Regions from separate parts of the Streptomyces sp. NPDC087844 genome, predicted to be linked through region 3. Evidence: riboswitches for the same ligand, from Rfam matches in the RefSeq annotation. Region 3 holds a riboswitch; each other region holds the start of a gene.
The links. Region 3 has a riboswitch for cyclic di-AMP ahead of ACIOKD_RS03250 (M23 family metallopeptidase). Riboswitches for the same ligand answer to the same signal wherever they lie in the genome.
Positions count from the first base shown of each region.

Region 1: another riboswitch for cyclic di-AMP. It lies ahead of ACIOKD_RS16840 (transglycosylase SLT domain-containing protein); the one in region 3 lies ahead of ACIOKD_RS03250 (M23 family metallopeptidase).
Region 2: another riboswitch for cyclic di-AMP. It lies ahead of ACIOKD_RS22735 (C40 family peptidase); the one in region 3 lies ahead of ACIOKD_RS03250 (M23 family metallopeptidase).
Region 4: another riboswitch for cyclic di-AMP. It lies ahead of ACIOKD_RS04410 (NlpC/P60 family protein); the one in region 3 lies ahead of ACIOKD_RS03250 (M23 family metallopeptidase).

Region 1 covers NZ_JBIUVD010000007.1:200,017-204,021, reverse strand. Annotated here, with positions in the region: gene ACIOKD_RS16850 (hypothetical protein) at 1-216, shown strand, start outside; gene ACIOKD_RS16845 (HAD family hydrolase) at 436-1,341, shown strand; gene ACIOKD_RS16840 (transglycosylase SLT domain-containing protein) at 1,335-2,066, opposite strand; cyclic di-AMP (ydaO/yuaA leader) riboswitch at 2,071-2,233, opposite strand; gene ACIOKD_RS16835 (CocE/NonD family hydrolase) at 2,600-4,005, opposite strand, start outside.
Region 2 covers NZ_JBIUVD010000011.1:210,008-214,012, reverse strand. Annotated here, with positions in the region: gene ACIOKD_RS22745 (ATP-dependent Clp protease proteolytic subunit) at 68-784, shown strand; gene ACIOKD_RS22740 (hypothetical protein) at 792-1,100, shown strand; cyclic di-AMP (ydaO/yuaA leader) riboswitch at 1,472-1,658, shown strand; gene ACIOKD_RS22735 (C40 family peptidase) at 1,662-2,135, shown strand; gene ACIOKD_RS22730 (DUF6328 family protein) at 2,234-2,734, shown strand; gene ACIOKD_RS22725 (ATP-binding protein) at 2,873-3,316, opposite strand; gene ACIOKD_RS22720 (helix-turn-helix domain-containing protein) at 3,577-4,005, shown strand, end outside.
Region 3 covers NZ_JBIUVD010000001.1:808,800-812,804, reverse strand. Annotated here, with positions in the region: gene ACIOKD_RS03260 (M16 family metallopeptidase) at 1-7, shown strand, start outside; gene ACIOKD_RS03255 (M16 family metallopeptidase) at 4-1,392, shown strand; cyclic di-AMP (ydaO/yuaA leader) riboswitch at 1,639-1,794, shown strand; gene ACIOKD_RS03250 (M23 family metallopeptidase) at 1,807-2,592, shown strand; gene ACIOKD_RS03245 (GntR family transcriptional regulator) at 2,878-3,570, shown strand; gene ACIOKD_RS03240 (HPr family phosphocarrier protein) at 3,917-4,005, opposite strand, start outside.
Region 4 covers NZ_JBIUVD010000002.1:173,115-177,119, reverse strand. Annotated here, with positions in the region: gene pcrA (DNA helicase PcrA) at 1-1,651, opposite strand, end outside; cyclic di-AMP (ydaO/yuaA leader) riboswitch at 2,239-2,411, shown strand; gene ACIOKD_RS04410 (NlpC/P60 family protein) at 2,418-3,596, shown strand; gene ACIOKD_RS04405 (hypothetical protein) at 3,743-4,005, opposite strand, start outside.

The DNA of each region.
Region 1 (4,005 bases), on a different contig from region 3:
ACCCGCACCGTCCGGACCTTCGGTGGCCGCGTCGAGAACTGTGCGCGGACCGCATCGTCACCGCCACCGGCTACCGCGTCGACCCCGCCGCGACGGACTTACTCGGCCATGAGCTGCGGCACGGCCGGCTCGTACGGTCCGGTGATGCGGTTCGTGTGCGGGACGGCGTTCGCCCCGCCACGGCTGGTTCGGCATCCGGCGGCACGGCACCGCTGAACTCGGGGGCGCGAACGCACTCGGTGGGAGCGCGCGGGCGCACGCGGGCGGTCGGGAAGGGGGCGTGAATCGGGTCGGCGGAGTGGCCGATATGTCATGGGATCGGCCTGAACTCCAGGGGTCTGCAGGGGCCTGCGATGACGCGTGGGGTGGTCGAGGTGCCGGACGACGTCCGGTTCCCGTCGAGTCGCTGGGGGATTCGATCCGTATTCTCTGATCATGGCCCCACCGATTGCATATTCACTCATCGCCACTGACCTGGACGGGACGCTGCTGCGCGGCGACGACACCTTCTCGGACCGGTCGCGCGCGGCGCTGGCGATGGCGGTCGGGGCAGGCGCCCGACACCTCGTGGTGACGGGGCGCCCCGCCCCGCGCGTACGGCCGCTGCTGGACGAACTCGGCAGCCAGGGTCTCGCGGTGTGCGGACAGGGCGCGCAGTTGTACGACGCCGGCGCGGACCGCATGGTGTGGTCCGTCACGCTCGAACGAGAGCTGGCCGAGGTGGCTCTCGGCAAGATCGAGGCGGAGGTCGGCGAGGTGTACGCGGCCGTCGACCAGGACGGGGTCGACGGTCTCACGCTCATCGAGCCGGGTTACGAGATGCCCCACCCGACGCTTCCGGCGGTACGGGTGCTGCGGCGCGACGACCTCTGGAATCAGCCCATCAGCAAGGTGCTGCTGCGTCATCCCCTGCTCTCCGACGACGAGTTGGCGTCCGCCGCCCGTGGAGCGGTCGGTTCCCTCGCCACCGTGACGATGTCAGGGCCCGGCACCGTCGAACTCCAGCCATGCGGCATCACGAAGGCGACGGGCCTCGCGCTCGCCGCCGCCCGGCTGGGCCTCACGTCGGCGCAGACCATCGCCTTCGGAGACATGCCGAACGACATCCCCATGTTCGACTGGGCCGCGCGCGGGGTCGCGATGGCCAACGCGCATCCCGAACTCAAGTCCGTGGCCGACGAGATCACTCTCTCGAACGAGGACGACGGTATCGCGGTGGTCCTGGAGCGCATGTTCCCCACCGACCGGACCGACCGGACCGACCGGACCGACCGGACCGACCGGACCGACCGGACCGACCGGGGGACGGGCCCCCGGGTCGGCCGACGGGTCGGTCAGTAGGCGCCGAAGACGTTGTCGATCGAGCCGTAGCGCGCGGCGGCGTAGTTGCACGCCGCCGTGATGTTGGCGACCGGGTCGAACGGGTCCAGCGACGTACCGGTCACGTGGTACGCCGAGAAGGTCGGGTCGATGACCTGCAGAAGCCCCTTCGACGGCGTACCGGCGACCGCGTTGGAGTCCCAGTTGTTCATGGCCTGCGGATTGCCCGACGACTCGCGGATGATGTTGCGGTAGATGCCGTCGTAGGTGCCCGGTATGCCCTGCTGGGCCATGACGTCCAGGGACTGCTTGATCCAGCCGTCGAGGTCGTCCGTGTAGGTCGTCGCGGAGGCCGGGGTGACGGCGGAGGCCGTGGACGCCTTGGACGTCGTGGCTGCCTTGGCGGTCTTGGCGGTCTTGGCCGAGGTCTGGCCGTTCTTCGTGCCCACGGTGAGCTTGAGGCCCGGCCGGATGACCGCCGGGTCGTCGCCGATGACCGCGCGGTTGGCCTTGTAGAGCTTCTTCCAGTCGCCCGTGGTGTGCGACTTGGCGATCTTGGTCAGGGTGTCGCCCTCGACCACCTTGTAGGTGACCAGCGAGACCTGCGGGACCGCGTTCGGGGCGGCCTGGGCGCCGGTGGCCCCCACGAGGGGGAGCGCGAGTGCGGCTCCGCCCGTCCCGGCGGCGACGATGCCACGGGTGAGGGCGCTGTTTCTGGGGCGGCGGTGCTTGCCTCGTGCGGGCATGGCGAATTCCTCTCCGGCGCCTGCGAGGTGAGCTGTCGGGTTCGGGCGGGAGATGCCCGGCCGCGTGGTGGGCGCGACTTGACCCCTAGCCGTTCCGATATCCGGACCGGCGGCTTACCTGGGTCCCCCGCTCCTGCCGTACGCGAGTGAATGGGTGACTGGGATTTCCGGGCGGCGGCAGGATTAGGCGTTCCGTCCGGAGTGACGTGAACGTATGCGAGAGCACATGTTGTGAACAAGCCCCGAATTCGCACAGCGACGGCCATGAACTGCCTTGTCGGACGAATATCGCTTGATCAAAACGGAAGGCAAAGTTCAACTTGGCTTCTGTAAAGGGAAATCGACCGGCTCGACAAAACGATCACTTCGGGTGGGCGTGACCCAATTCACTGGCACCGGTGCCCGATGTCCATAAAAAAGGTGATACGCAGCGTTCTGCGAGTGCCGCCATGTCGGATGCCGGGTAGCCGGATACCGGATGCCGGGTACCGGTCGCCGTGGGTGGTTGCAGGAGTACGCGAACCCGTCCCGACTCATCCCGCCGTGCGCGGAATGCGTTTCTCCCAGGTGCGGTGGAACACCACTTCGTCGCCGTCCTTGCAGATCACTTCGTTCGCCGTGATGAAGTCCGTCTCGTCGCAACTGATTTCGGAGCGCGTCTCGACGCTCGCGTCCCACGGCATGTCCGGCCGGTGCAGCCGGACGGACCAGTCGGACCGCGTGCGTGCCGACAACGGGTCGGACTCATTGATCGTGTACGTCTCCAACGCGTCCTCGGTGAATTCGAGGCCGTCCGGATAGACGCGGGTGCCGCCGTACCGCGGATCGACTTCCAGGCGCCATTCACCCTTGGCCACATCGCGGACCACGAGGCGTTCTGGGCGCGGCTCGTCCAGTGTGGCGGGGAAGTTCACGCCCAGCGGAGCCGACTGTTCCGGTTCCTCGAACACGATGGAGGGGTCCGACTCCTGTGCGCGGAGCGGGAGTTCCAGCGCGCTCCCCGACGGAGTGAGGGTGAAGCCCGCCTCCGAGCCAGGCTGGGGCCAGATCCACGGCCAGTACGCGGAGGAGACCGCGAGCCGGATGCGATGGCCCGGAGGGAAGGCGTGGCCGATGCCGTTCAGCTCGAAAAGCACCTCCTCCGTAGAGCCCGGTTTCCAGAGAACCACCTGGTCACGACCGTGACGGGCTGTCAGGTTCAGGACGCCTCGGGTGACCAGGGTCGAGGAGCCGTCGGGGGCCACGTCGCACAGACGGGCCACTACTTGTCCACGCATCACCGGCGAGGTGAGCCTCAGGCGCACGCGCGGGCGGCCCAGTACCCAGGTCTCTTCCTGGACGTCGAACTCGAAGCACACCGACCGCGCGTCCTCCTCCCGCTGGTCCGGCGGCAGGTCCGCCTCGTTGCCGAAGGGGAAGAAGCGGCCGGCGTCCAGCCCGGTGTGCTGGGGGGAGCGCACCACCACAGGAGCACCCTGGAGCGCGTACGGGACGTGGGCGACCAGGGGAGAGGGCCAGGCGGGGTCACCGACCCAGCGGCCGGGCAGCACCGGGTACACCGTCGCGGGAGGGTGCGAGTCGCTGACGTACGAGCGCAGGAGCGGTTCGGACATCACCCCGGTGCCGGTGCCGGTGCCGGTGCCGGAGCCGGTGCCGACTCCGGTTTCGGTGTCCTTCAGCCAGTGGTCCCACCAGCGCAGCGTCTCCTGAAGGAAGCCGATCGCCGGTCCCGGCGGCAGTCCCCGGTCGGGGTACTGGTGCGACCAGGGCCCGATCAGGCCCCGTACGCGGTCCGGCGGGAGGTGTTCCACGAGCCGCAGCACGGTGTCCCGGTACGGGTCGTGCCAGCCGCCGACCGCGAGCACGGCCGCGCGGATCGCCGAGTAGTCCTCGCACACGCTGCCGTGGCGCCACTGCTCGTCCCTCGTCTGGTGGGCGA
Region 2 (4,005 bases), on a different contig from region 3:
CCCCATCATAACGTCATGTACGTCCTGTACATTTTTTACAGGACCTCTCCCAGAGGAGGCGTGTGTCGTGACCCGCTCAACAACCCGACCGCCAGCTCAGCCGCCAGCTCGGCCGTCCGCCCGCCACGTCCTGCCCGAGTTCACCGAGCGCACCAGTTCGGGGACGCGGACCATGGATCCGTACTCCAAGCTCCTCGAAGAACGGATCGTCTTTCTCGGGACGCCGATCGACGACACGTCCGCGAACGACGTGATGGCGCAGTTCATGCACCTTGAGTACCAGGCACCCGACCGGACCATCTCGCTCTACATCAACTCCCCAGGCGGCTCCTTCAGCGCGATGGCGGCCGTCTACGACACGATGCGGTTCGTCAGCTGCGAGGTGGAGACCATCTGCCTGGGCCAGGCCGCGTCGGCCGCCGCGGTGCTGCTGGCGGCGGGCACACCGGGCAAGCGGTACGCGCTGCCGGGCGCCCGCGTTCTGCTCCATCAGCCGTTCCTGTCCGAGCCGGTTCAGGGACAGGCGTCCGACCTCGCCATCCAGGCGGACGAACTGCTGCGCACCCGCGCCCGCCTGGAGGAGATGCTCGCCCGGCACACGGGGCATAGCCGGGAGCGGATCGGCGCGGACATCGAGCGGGACAAGATCCTCGACGCCCACCAGGCGCTGGAGTACGGGCTGATCGACCGGATCGTCCCCAGCCGCAAGACTGCCCTCGGCGCGTCCGACACACCCGGCCCGTCCGGCACATCCGGCCCGTCCGACGCACCCGGCGCGGGGTGATCCGCCGATGCTCCCACCCGAGTTGCCCCCGCTGCCGGCTCTGACGCGGGCCGAAGCCGAGCTGATCGACCGGTATCTGGAGGTGGTCGACCTCCTCGGCCGGATCAACCCGGCACACTCCGGGGACACCTACCGCGGACTGCGCGCGGCCCAGGCACTGGTCGGCAGGGCCACCGCGCTGCGCGACGCCCTGACCCTGATGCACCAGCGGGGCGAACACGAGCTGCACGCGGCAACCCTGGCGCGGGCCCTGCGCGTCCTCGACGGTGAGCGCAGGGCGAGCCGGGTCGCCCTGCCGCCCAGCTCCGACACCTGACACCGACACCGACACCTGACAAACACCACACCCCTCGGTCCGGCCTCACGCGCGCACTTGACGAAGCGTCCGCACCGGAGTTGAAACGCACCAGACGGCGTACCCCCGGTCGGCGTAGTCGCAACTGCTCCCCCAGGCCCCGGCGAGTTGCGCAACGCACGTACGTCCGAGGCGGAATCAACTGTTCCAGTGCTGGTGCGAGGGTCCTTGAGGCTCTCGACACCCACCCGCAGAAAGGGCTGTCCACCCGAACGGGTGAGTGGTGAGTAAGACCACAAATCGCCGATTCCGCTCGGCTTTTGGGACATCAGTGCGTCAAGATCCCTGCGACGACAAGCCCCCGCCACAAGCGGCGGGGCGGTCCGGGCGGACGCCGAGTCCTGCCGCTGCCCGGATGACCGGTCGACAGAAGTGCATCGGCAGGAGTGGAGGACCCAGGCACGACGGGCCGCCGGAGAGATCCGAGTGGCCCTTGGGGTGAAGCCGCAGCTGCGGCCGGGCAACTTCGCCAGCCCGAATCCGACAGGTCATCCTTCACAGGCGGCTGACGAAGGGTTGCGCATGACTGCGCTCAATCGTGTCCCGTCGCTGTTCAGCAGGGCCGGTACCGCATCGGTCCTCACCATCGCCGCCGTAGGCGGCGGCATAGTGGCCCCTGGCTTCGCGTCCGATGCGGAAGCGGCCACTCCCGCGACGAAGGCACTCAAGGTGGCGGCCTCCAAGAAGGGCGCCCCGTACAAGTACGGGGCCGTGGGGCCCAAGCGCTTCGACTGCTCCGGCCTCACGCTCTACTCGTTCAAGAAGGCGGGCAAGAAGCTGCCCCGCACGGCTGCGGCCCAGTACAACAAGACGAACCACGTCTCCTCCTCGAAGCGCAAGCAGGGGGACCTGGTCTTCTTCCACTCGGGCCGGAACGTCTACCACGTGGGCATCTACGCCGGGAAGGGACGGATCTGGCACTCGCCGAAGACCGGGGATGTGGTGAAGCTCCAGAAGATCTGGACGAAGAGCGTCTGGTACGGCCGGGTCAGGTGATCCACCCACGGGGCGGCCGTGGCGATCTCCACGGCCGCCCCGTGAGGGACCCGGGCATGACGCGTGATTTCGGCGGCTGAATGGTTACTCGTTCACTTATGGCCGATCCGCACCACCACGAGGGGCGCAACGAGACCCGTCTTGAGCGCGCCGACCGGAACTTTCTCGAACTCCTCCAGGAGCTGCGGGTCACCCAGACGGGCGTTCAGATCCTCTTCGCCTTCCTGCTCACCCTCGCCTTCACCCCGCGGTTCCCGTCCCTCGACACCGTGCAGCGCACCACGTACGTCGTCACCCTGCTGCTCTCGGTCCTGGCGGCGGCACTCTTCACGGCCCCCGCCGCCCTGCACCGGCGGCTGTTCCAGCGGGGCGCCAAGCCGCTGGTGGTCAATGCCTCGTCCCGGCTCGCGCAGGCCGGCCTGGCCGTGCTCGCGCTCGCTCTCACCGGTTCCGTGCTGCTCGTCGTGGACGTGGCGGTGGACCGGACCGAGGGGATCGTGGCCGGGGCGACCACTCTGCTCCTCTGCGTCGGTCTGTGGGAGGTCCTGCCATACCTGCTGAAACGGGCCGTCGACAAGACCTCGGACGATGAGGGCTAGCGCTCCGCTGAATGTCTGAAATCTTGTGAATGTCTGAAATCTTGTCGGCGGGCGTGTCGTGGCTGGTCGCGCTTACGCGGCGGAGCCGCATGTCGATACTGCCCCGCGCCCCTTGAGGGCGCCGTCACGGGCCGTCGGTCAGTCGGCCGAGACCGGCTCCACCGGTACCGTCCAGGGCAGCGTGACCGACACGGTCTTTCCGCCTTCCCTGGTGGACCGGACCGAAAGCTTGCCACCGGACTCCGCGGTCAGCCAGCGGATGATCACCATGCCCCGGCCGTTGTCCTGCTGGACGGCCGCGGGCAGCCGTTTCGGGAAGCGCGGGTGGCTGTCGGTCACGCCGATGCGCAGCTGTTCGTCACGGTCGAGTTCGATGTCCACCGTGAAGGTGGGTGACAGTCCGAAGGTGTGCTGTACCGCGTTCGTGGCGAGTTCGGAGACGATGAGCCGGACCGTGTCGGCGGTCTCCGAGTCGGAAGGCAGTCCCCATGTGGCCAGGACGTCGGTGACATACGTACGGGCGGCGGAGACCGAGGCGGGATCGCTCGGCAGAGTGACGGATGCTTCCTGGTGGTCTGCCATGCGACGTCGTCCCTTTCCCACGGGACCGGGGCCCGACCGAAGCGGATGACTTCGAGACGGTCCCGGCCTGGTGCTTGCGCCAGCGTGCCACTACCTCGGCGTTCGTGGTGCCGATCCACCAAGATATGCATATATCTGTCGCTCGAAGCGGTGAACTCTGCGACCGTCGACCGTATTTGGGCGGTCAGCCGGTTTGTCCTCTACCGTCGGCGTGACGCCGGGCGCCATAGCGCTTGCGCGACGGTCGGAAGGAGACGGCCATGCAGTACGGCCCCGCGGTGCGCCGACGTAAGCTCGGCGCCGAACTGCGTGCCCTGCGCGCCCGCGCGGGCCTCACGAGCGGTGAGGCGGCCCGCCTCGTGGGCTGGCATCAGTCCAAGGTGAGCCGGATCGAGACCGGCCGCAGCGGGGTCAAGCCCGCGGACGTGCGGCGGCTCCTGGACGCGTACGACGTCCGGGACCCGGAGCTGCACGAGTTACTCGTCGTGCTGGCCGGCTCGGACGACGACGGCCGGCACCACTGGTGGCACGCCTATCGGGGCCTCCTGCCTGCGACGTACAGCGATTTCATCAGTCTGGAGTCGCAGGCGGGTGCCATGCGCACGCTGGAGAACTCCGTGGTCCCCGGCCTCCTCCAGACGCCGGAGTACGCCCGCGAGGTGACGCGGGCCGCGGTGGGCGGGGCGCAC
Region 3 (4,005 bases):
CAAGTGACCGAGCTCGCCACGATGGAGTTCCACCCGCAGCCCCAGGCCGGCGAGGCCAGGCCCTGGGCCTTCCCGGCGCCCGAGCGCGGCACCCTCGGCAACGGCCTGACGCTGTTGCGCTGCCACCGCCCCGGCCAGCAGGTCGTCGCGGTGGAGATCCTCCTGGACGCCCCGCTGGAGGCCGAGCCCAAGGGCCTCGACGGCATCGCCACGATCATGGCGCGGGCCTTCTCGGAGGGCACCGACAAGCACTCGGCCGAGGAGTTCGCCGCCGAGCTGGAGCGCTGCGGCGCCACGCTCGACGCCCACGCGGACCACCCCGGCGTACGGCTCAGCCTCGAAGTCCCCGTCTCCCGCCTGCCCAAGGCGCTCGGCCTGCTCGCCGACGCCCTCAGGGCACCCGCCTTCGAGGACGGCGAGATCGAGCGGCTGGTGCGCAACCGGCTCGACGAGATCCCGCACGAGAGCGCCAACCCGGCCCGGCGGGCCGCCAAGGAGCTGTCCCGGCAGCTCTTCCCGGCGGACTTGCGGATGTCGCGTCCGCGCCAGGGCACCGAGGAGACGGTCACCGCGATCGACTCGGCGGCCGTCCGCGCCTTCTACGAGAAGCACGTGCGCCCCGCCACGGCCACCGCGGTCGTCGTCGGCGACCTCACGGACGTCGACCTCGACGCGCTGCTCGGGGACACGCTCGGTGCCTGGACCGGATCGCAGGCCCAGGCGCGCCCCGTGCCCTCGGTGACCGCCGACGACACCGGCCGCGTGATCATCGTCGACCGGCCCGGAGCCGTCCAGACGCAGCTGCTCATCGGCCGCGTCGGCGCGGACCGGCACGACCGCGTGTGGCCCGCCCAGGTGCTCGGCACGTACTGCCTCGGTGGCACCCTCACCTCGCGCCTGGACCGTGTCCTGCGCGAGGAGAAGGGATACACCTACGGTGTGCGGGCGTTCGGCCAGGTGCTGCGCTCCGCTCCGGACGGGACGGGCGTCTCGATGCTCGCCATCAGCGGCTCCGTGGACACCCCGAACACCGGCCCGGCGCTCGACGACCTGTGGAAGGTGCTGCGCACCCTCGCAGCCGAGGGCCTGACGGACGCCGAGCGCGATGTCGCCGTGCAGAACCTGGTGGGTGTGGCGCCCCTGAAGTACGAGACCGCGGGCGCCGTCGCGGGCACGCTCGCCGACCAGGTCGAACAGCATCTGCCGGACGACTTCCAGGCGACGCTGTACAAGCAGCTCGCCGCGACCGGCACCGTGGAGGCCACCGCGGCAGCCGTGAACGCGTTCCCGGTGGACCGTCTGGTGACCGTCCTCGTCGGTGACGCGGCGCAGATCGAGGAGCCCGTCAGGGCCCTCGGCGTCGGCGAAGTCAGCGTCGTGCGAGCCGAGTAGGGATCGGTGACCGGGCAGGGCCTGAGATCGAGCAGGACCTGTCACGGCCGGGGCCCGGGTGGCTGGACGAGTCACCCGGGCCCTTTCCTGTCCTTCTACGCCCACGGTGTGTCCGTATTGCAGGGAAGTTGCCTGTCTGCCCTGTGGCGTGCGCTACAAAAATGGTGATCCGTTTGTCTATTGAAAGAGGCGCCGCTTAGCGTCGGTCCGGCTGTTCGTCAGGCACTGCGCCGCGTCCGCGGCACCGGACAGTCATCGCCGAGTCCCCGTACGGCGCGAGCCAGGGGAGCCGGGGACCCATGTCCCTGGGGTGAATCGGACGCCCTTCCCGAAGGGGGTCCGTAGGAGACCTTCCTGCTCCGAACCCGTCAGCTAACCCGGTAGGCGAGAAGGAAGGAAAGGACCAGCCACTTCATGGCGTTCACCCGCGCCACAGGGAAGCACCGTCTTCCCAGCCGCATGACGCGCACCACCCGCAGGACCGTCGGCGTCGCCGCCCTGGCCACCACCGGTGTCGTGGGCACGCTGGCCGCCCCGGCGTTCGCCGCCGAGAGCGAGATCGAGCAGACAGGTCCCCTCAAGGCCGTCACCATGGACGACCTGGTCGCCCACGAGATCGACGCGCAGGCCGCCGCCCAGCGCCAGGCCGCCGAGCAGGCCGCCGCCCGCGAGAAGGCCGAGGCCGCCGCTGAGAAGCGTGCGGCGGAAGCCGCGGCCAAGGCCAAGGCGAAGGCCGAGGAGGAGCGCGAGGCCAAGGTCCGTGCGGCCCGCGAGGCCGAGCGCAAGCGCCTCAACGCCTACACCGCGCCGATCACCGGCTCGTACGTCTCCACCTCCTACCAGGCCGGTGGCGGCGTCTGGTCCTCCGGCAGCCACACCGGCATCGACTTCCACGCCGCCAGTGGTACCGCCGTGCACGCGGTGGGCTCCGGCACCGTCGTGGAGGCAGGCTGGGGCGGCTCCTACGGCAACCAGGTCGTCATCAAGATGGTTGACGGCACGTACACCCAGTACGGGCATCTCTCGTCCATCGGTGTCTCGGTCGGCCAGACGGTCACTCCGGGACAGCAGATAGCCCTCTCCGGGGCGACCGGCAACGTCACGGGGGCGCACCTGCACTTCGAGGCGCGGACGACCGCGGAGTACGGATCCGACATGGACCCCGTCGCGTACCTTCGCGGGCACGGCGTGAACGTCTGACCGCACGGCACCCCGCACCGCACCGCACTGCCGCACGGCACCGCACTGCCGCACGGCAGCCTCCGTCGAAGGCCCCGGCCCCGGCTCACCGAGCCGGGGCCTTCGCGCCTTCGGACGGCTTCCGGTCACTTTCGCACCGGACGACTGCCTGTTCACAAGCGCGGTGTGTCCAAAAAATATCCATGGATTCCCGGCTGCCTTCGGAATTTCCCGTTCTCTGCAATAGAGTCACCGAACAAGCGTCAATCGACCGCGTTTCGCGGGGATTAAGGCGGAGGTCCGGTCATGCGTATTCCCGCGCGCTCGGTATGCACGGCGATCCGGGACGACATCGTCGCGGGTGTCTACGAGCGCGGCAGCCGGCTCACCGAAGAACTGCTCGCGCGCCGCTACGGCGTCTCGCGGGTTCCCGTGCGCGAGGCGCTGCGCACCCTGGAGGCGGAGGGCTTCGTGGTCACCCGTCGGCACGCGGGCGCGTGCGTCGCGGAACCCACGGAGCAGGAGGCCGCCGACCTCCTGGAGATGCGCGTGCTGCTGGAGCCACTGGGCGCCGCCCGTGCCGCCCAGCGGCGCACCGAGGCCCATCTCAAGGTGCTGCGCGGCCTGGTCAGGCTCGGTCAGGAGCGGGCGAGGCGGGGCAACAGCGAGGATCTGCGCTCGCTCGGCGGCTGGTTCCACGAGACGCTCGCGCAGTCCTCGGGCAGCCCGGCGCTGACCTCGACGCTCGGCCAGCTGCGGCACAAGATCGCCTGGATGTACTCGGTCGAGGCGTCCGCGCACCCCGCCGAGTCCTGGACCGAGCACGGGGCCATCGTGGACGCGGTGGCCCGCGGTGACAGCGACCGGGCGAGGACGATCACGGCGCTGCACACGGAGCGGGCGACGTCCGCCCACCGGCTGCGGTTCCCCGGCGGTGGCCGCGCCGAGCGTGTGAGGACTTCGCAACATCCCGTAAACACGGCGGGCCCGCGGCATTAACAGAAGAGCCGTATACAAAGAGGGATATTCGGCGGGGTCCTATTTCTGGTGCCCTTTTCTTCCGCGTGCCTGAAATTGTCGGGCACGTCATTTTCGTGCGCGCGGAAGCGGGCGGAAATCGATACGCCACGCGCAGGAAAACAACGGCTCCCGGCCCCGTACGTGCAAACCCGTGCGTGCAACCCGTGCGCGCAAAAACGGCGGAGCCGCGTCGCCCGGGGTGGGGGTGACGCGGCTCCGCCGTACGGGATCCGACGGGCCCGATGGGGTCCGACGGAATCCGGGAGGCCCGAGGGGGCCCGACGAGGCCCGAGGAGGTCCGAAGAGGTCCGAGGATGCCTGCGGGTCAGACCGTCTCGGGGAGCTCGTCGAGACCTTCGGCGACCAGCTTCGCCAGACGGTCGAGCGCGGCGTCCGCGCCCTCGGCGTCGGAGG
Region 4 (4,005 bases), on a different contig from region 3:
TCGTCGAGCGGGCCGCCATGCCGTACGCCTCGTCGACGCGGCGCAGCGCCTGCGGGAAGCTGATCTTCTCGCGCTGGGAGAGCGCGTCGATCATCGCCTCGGCGCGGTCGCCGATGCCGCGCTTGGGCACGTTCAGGATGCGGCGCAGCGGTACGGAGTCCTCGGGGTTCGCGAGCACCCGCAGGTACGCGAGGACGTCCCGAACCTCTTTGCGCTCGTAGAAGCGGACGCCGCCGACGACCTTGTAGGGCAGGCCGACCCGGATGAAGATCTCTTCGAAGACACGGGACTGGGCGTTCGTACGGTAGAAGACGGCGACGTCGCCGGCCTTCGCGTCGCCCGCGTCGGTGAGACGGTCTATCTCTTCGGCGACGAACTGCGCCTCGTCGTGCTCGGTGTCGGCGACATAGCCCGTGATGCGCGCGCCCGCGCCCGCGTTCGTCCACAGGTTCTTCGGGCGGCGCGATTCGTTGCGCTCGATGACCGCGTTGGCGGCGGTCAGGATCGTCTGCGTGGAGCGGTAGTTCTGCTCCAGCATGATCGTCGTCGCGTTCGGGTAGTCCTCCTCGAACTGGAGGATGTTACGGATGGTCGCGCCGCGGAAGGCGTAGATCGACTGGTCCGCGTCACCGACGACGCACAGCTCGGCCGGCGGGAGGTCGCCCTCCCCCGGCGGTACGTCCTCAGGGTGCGCGACGGGGTCCGTGGCGCTGCCGACGAGCTCCCGGACGAGGGAGTACTGCGCGTGGTTCGTGTCCTGGTACTCGTCCACGAGGACATGCCGGAAGCGGCGGCGGTAGTGCTCGGCGACGTCGGGGAAGGCGCGGAGGAGGTTGACCGTCGTCATGATCAGGTCGTCGAAGTCCAGCGCGTTCGCCTCGCGCAGCCGCGACTGGTACATCGCGTAGGCCTGGGCGGCGGTCTTCTCGAAGCCGTCGGAGGCCTGGGCGGCGAAGTCCTCCTCGTCGATCAGCTCGTTCTTCAGGTTCGAGATCTTGGCGCTGAAGGACTTCGGCGGGAAGCGCTTGGGATCGAGATCCAGGTCACGGCAGACCAGGGCCATGAGCCGCATGCTGTCGGCGGCGTCGTAGATCGAGAAGGACGACGTGAAGCCGAGCTTCTTGCTCTCCCTGCGCAGGATCCGCACGCAGGCGCTGTGGAAGGTCATGACCCACATCGCGTGGGCCCGCGGGCCCACGAGCTGCTCGACGCGCTCCTTCATCTCGCCCGCGGCCTTGTTCGTGAAGGTGATCGCGAGGATCTGGCCGGGGTGCACCTTGCGCTCGCCCAGCAGGTGGGCGATGCGGTGGGTGAGCACACGGGTCTTGCCGGAACCGGCGCCGGCCACGATGAGCAGGGGTGAGCCATGGTGGACCACCGCGGCGCGCTGGTTCTCGTTCAGCCCGTCCAGGAGCGTGGCCGGGTCCATGAGCGGCCGAGGGGCGCCGTCGCGGTAATAGCCTCCCCCGGTCTCGACCCCGCTCGACCGGGGGGACCCCCATCGGCTCGCGGGCACGTCGAAGCGCCCGCCGAACAGGTCGTCCGGACCGTGGTCCGGCGCCTCGTCCTCGGGCGGCGGCGGGGGCTCTTCCTCGTGGGCCCGGGAGGGCTTGAGGTCCGCCAGGAAGCTGTCATCAAAGAGGCTGCTCATCGCTCTCCGAGTCTAGGCGCCCCCACTGACACCCGGCCGCCACCCCGGAAACTCGGCGGAATCCGGGCCGGGCGGCCGAGGGGGACCCTCACCCGTAATGAGTGCGTCACTACACACGGCGACCATGACGGTGTCTTGGCGTGCCGCGCCGTGCCCCGTCGCGCCCCGTCGTGCCGTGTCGTGTCGCGCCCTGTCGTGCTGTGTCGCGCCGCGCCGTGTCGTGTCGCGCCCGGCGCTACCGCTGCAGGGCGCCACTTCGCCCCGCACCCGAACCGCGTATGGATGATTTCCGTATAGCCGTGCGGAGACAGGGCGCACCGGCACACCACCTGCCTGAGGTAATGACCGAGGCGGCCGGAACCGGCCCGTCGGCGCGGGCGCCGCTCCGCGACCCGGCCACCGCGCTCCCGCGCCCCTCAGGGACAACTCGGAGCAGATCACGACCAATTGACGTCAGCGGACGGCATCCGTGGCCCAGGTCACGAAAATGTATCGGGCATATCGCACATCAAACTTCACAGGTGCCACACGTATTGGCTAACTTTCGCGTAGACCGCTCGACCCGCACCGGCGAACAACGCCGGGCCGAGCGGGCTCCGCCGAATCCGGCATGCCCTCGCGGCCTCCGGAACCGGGGACCCAACCGATCCTGGGGTGAATCGGTCCGACTCCCTCGCGGGACAAGGACCGTAGGGCAAACCTTCCGAAGCATTCGCCCGAACCCGACAGCTAACTCGGTAGGCGGATGACGGAAGGAGACGCCCTCGTGGCGCCACACCGCAAGTCGCGGCCCCCCAGCCCCTTGGGCGTACGGACGCCGGCCCTCGCCACCGCGGCCCTGACCTCGGTGGCCCTGCTCTCCCAGACGGCGGACGCCTCGCCTGCCGCGGAGCCCACGCCCAGCACGGAGGAAGTCCAGAAGAAGATCGACGACCTCTACCAGCAGGCTGGCACGGCCACCGAGAAGTACAACGCGGCCAAGGAGAAGACCACCAAGCAACGCAAGCGCGTCGCCACGCTCCTCGACGACGTGGCGCAGCGTACGGAGAAGCTCAACACCGCGCGCGAGGCGCTGGGGACGTTCGCCGCGGCGCAGTACCGCACGGGAGCGTCCGCCCCCGACACGGCCTCTCTCCTCCTCGCGGACAACCCGCAGGACTACTTCGACCAGACCCAGCTGATGAACCGGCTGACCGCCCGCCAGCAGCAGGCCGTCGACGAGTACGTCACCCAGCGGGCCACCACGTCGAAGAGGCGGCAGGAGGCCTCCGAGGGTCTGGAGACGCTCACCACGACGCAGAGCACGCTGAAGACGTCCAAGGCGGACGTTCAGCGAAAGCTCGCCGAGGCGCGCGAGCTCCTCTCGAAGCTGACCGCCGAGGACAAGGTCCGCCTCGCCGCGATCGAGCGGGAGAAGCAGGAAAAGGCCCGGCGCAAGGCGGACGAGCTGGCGCGGCAGCAGGCAGCCGACGCGGAGCGCCGGCGCCAGGAGGCGGCGACGCAGGGCACCGGGGCCGCCGCCGGAACGGGCGCGGGCACCGGCACCGGCACCGGCACCGGCACCGGGAGCGTGCCGGGATCGGACTCCGCCTCCTCCACCAAGGCGGCCAAGGCGCTCGCCTTCGCCCGCGCCCAGATCGGCAAGCCGTACGTCTGGGGCGCCAGCGGTCCTGGTTCGTACGACTGCTCCGGTCTGACCCAGGCCGCCTGGAAGGCCGCCGGAGTGACCCTCCCGCGCACCACATGGGACCAGGTCGAGACCGGCACGACCGTCTCCGTGGACAACGCCCAGCCCGGCGACCTGGTCTTCTTCTACGACGACATCAGCCACGTCGGCATCTACATCGGCGACGGCATGATGATCCACGCCCCGAAGCCGGGTGCCTACGTCCGCGAGGAGTCGATCTACTACATGCCGGTCCACAGCGTGGTACGGCCGGGCTAGGGGCCCACCCGCATCCGGACGGGGTACGGCACGTGTGTGCCGTACCCCGTCCGCGTACCCCGTCCGCGTACCCCGTCCGCGTACCCCGTCCGCGTACCCCGTCCGTGTTCCGGGTCGGATTCCGGGTCGGATTCCGGGTCGGTCGCTCAGGTCCAGAGCACCGCGATGAAGACGTTCACCGTGGTCAGCCCGCCCACCAGGGCGAACAGGCCCTTCTCCACCTTCTCGTCGTCGCGTTTCACGTAGACGAGGCCGAGGATCACGACCAGTAGCGCCAGCTTCACGCCGATCTTGATGTTGTTGACGGTCTGGTCGTCGGCCTGGTTGAGGCCGACCAGGACCGCGCCGGTGACCAGCATGGTCAGCGCGCCGTGGAGCATGGCGGGGGTGAAGCGGGCCGTGCCGCCGC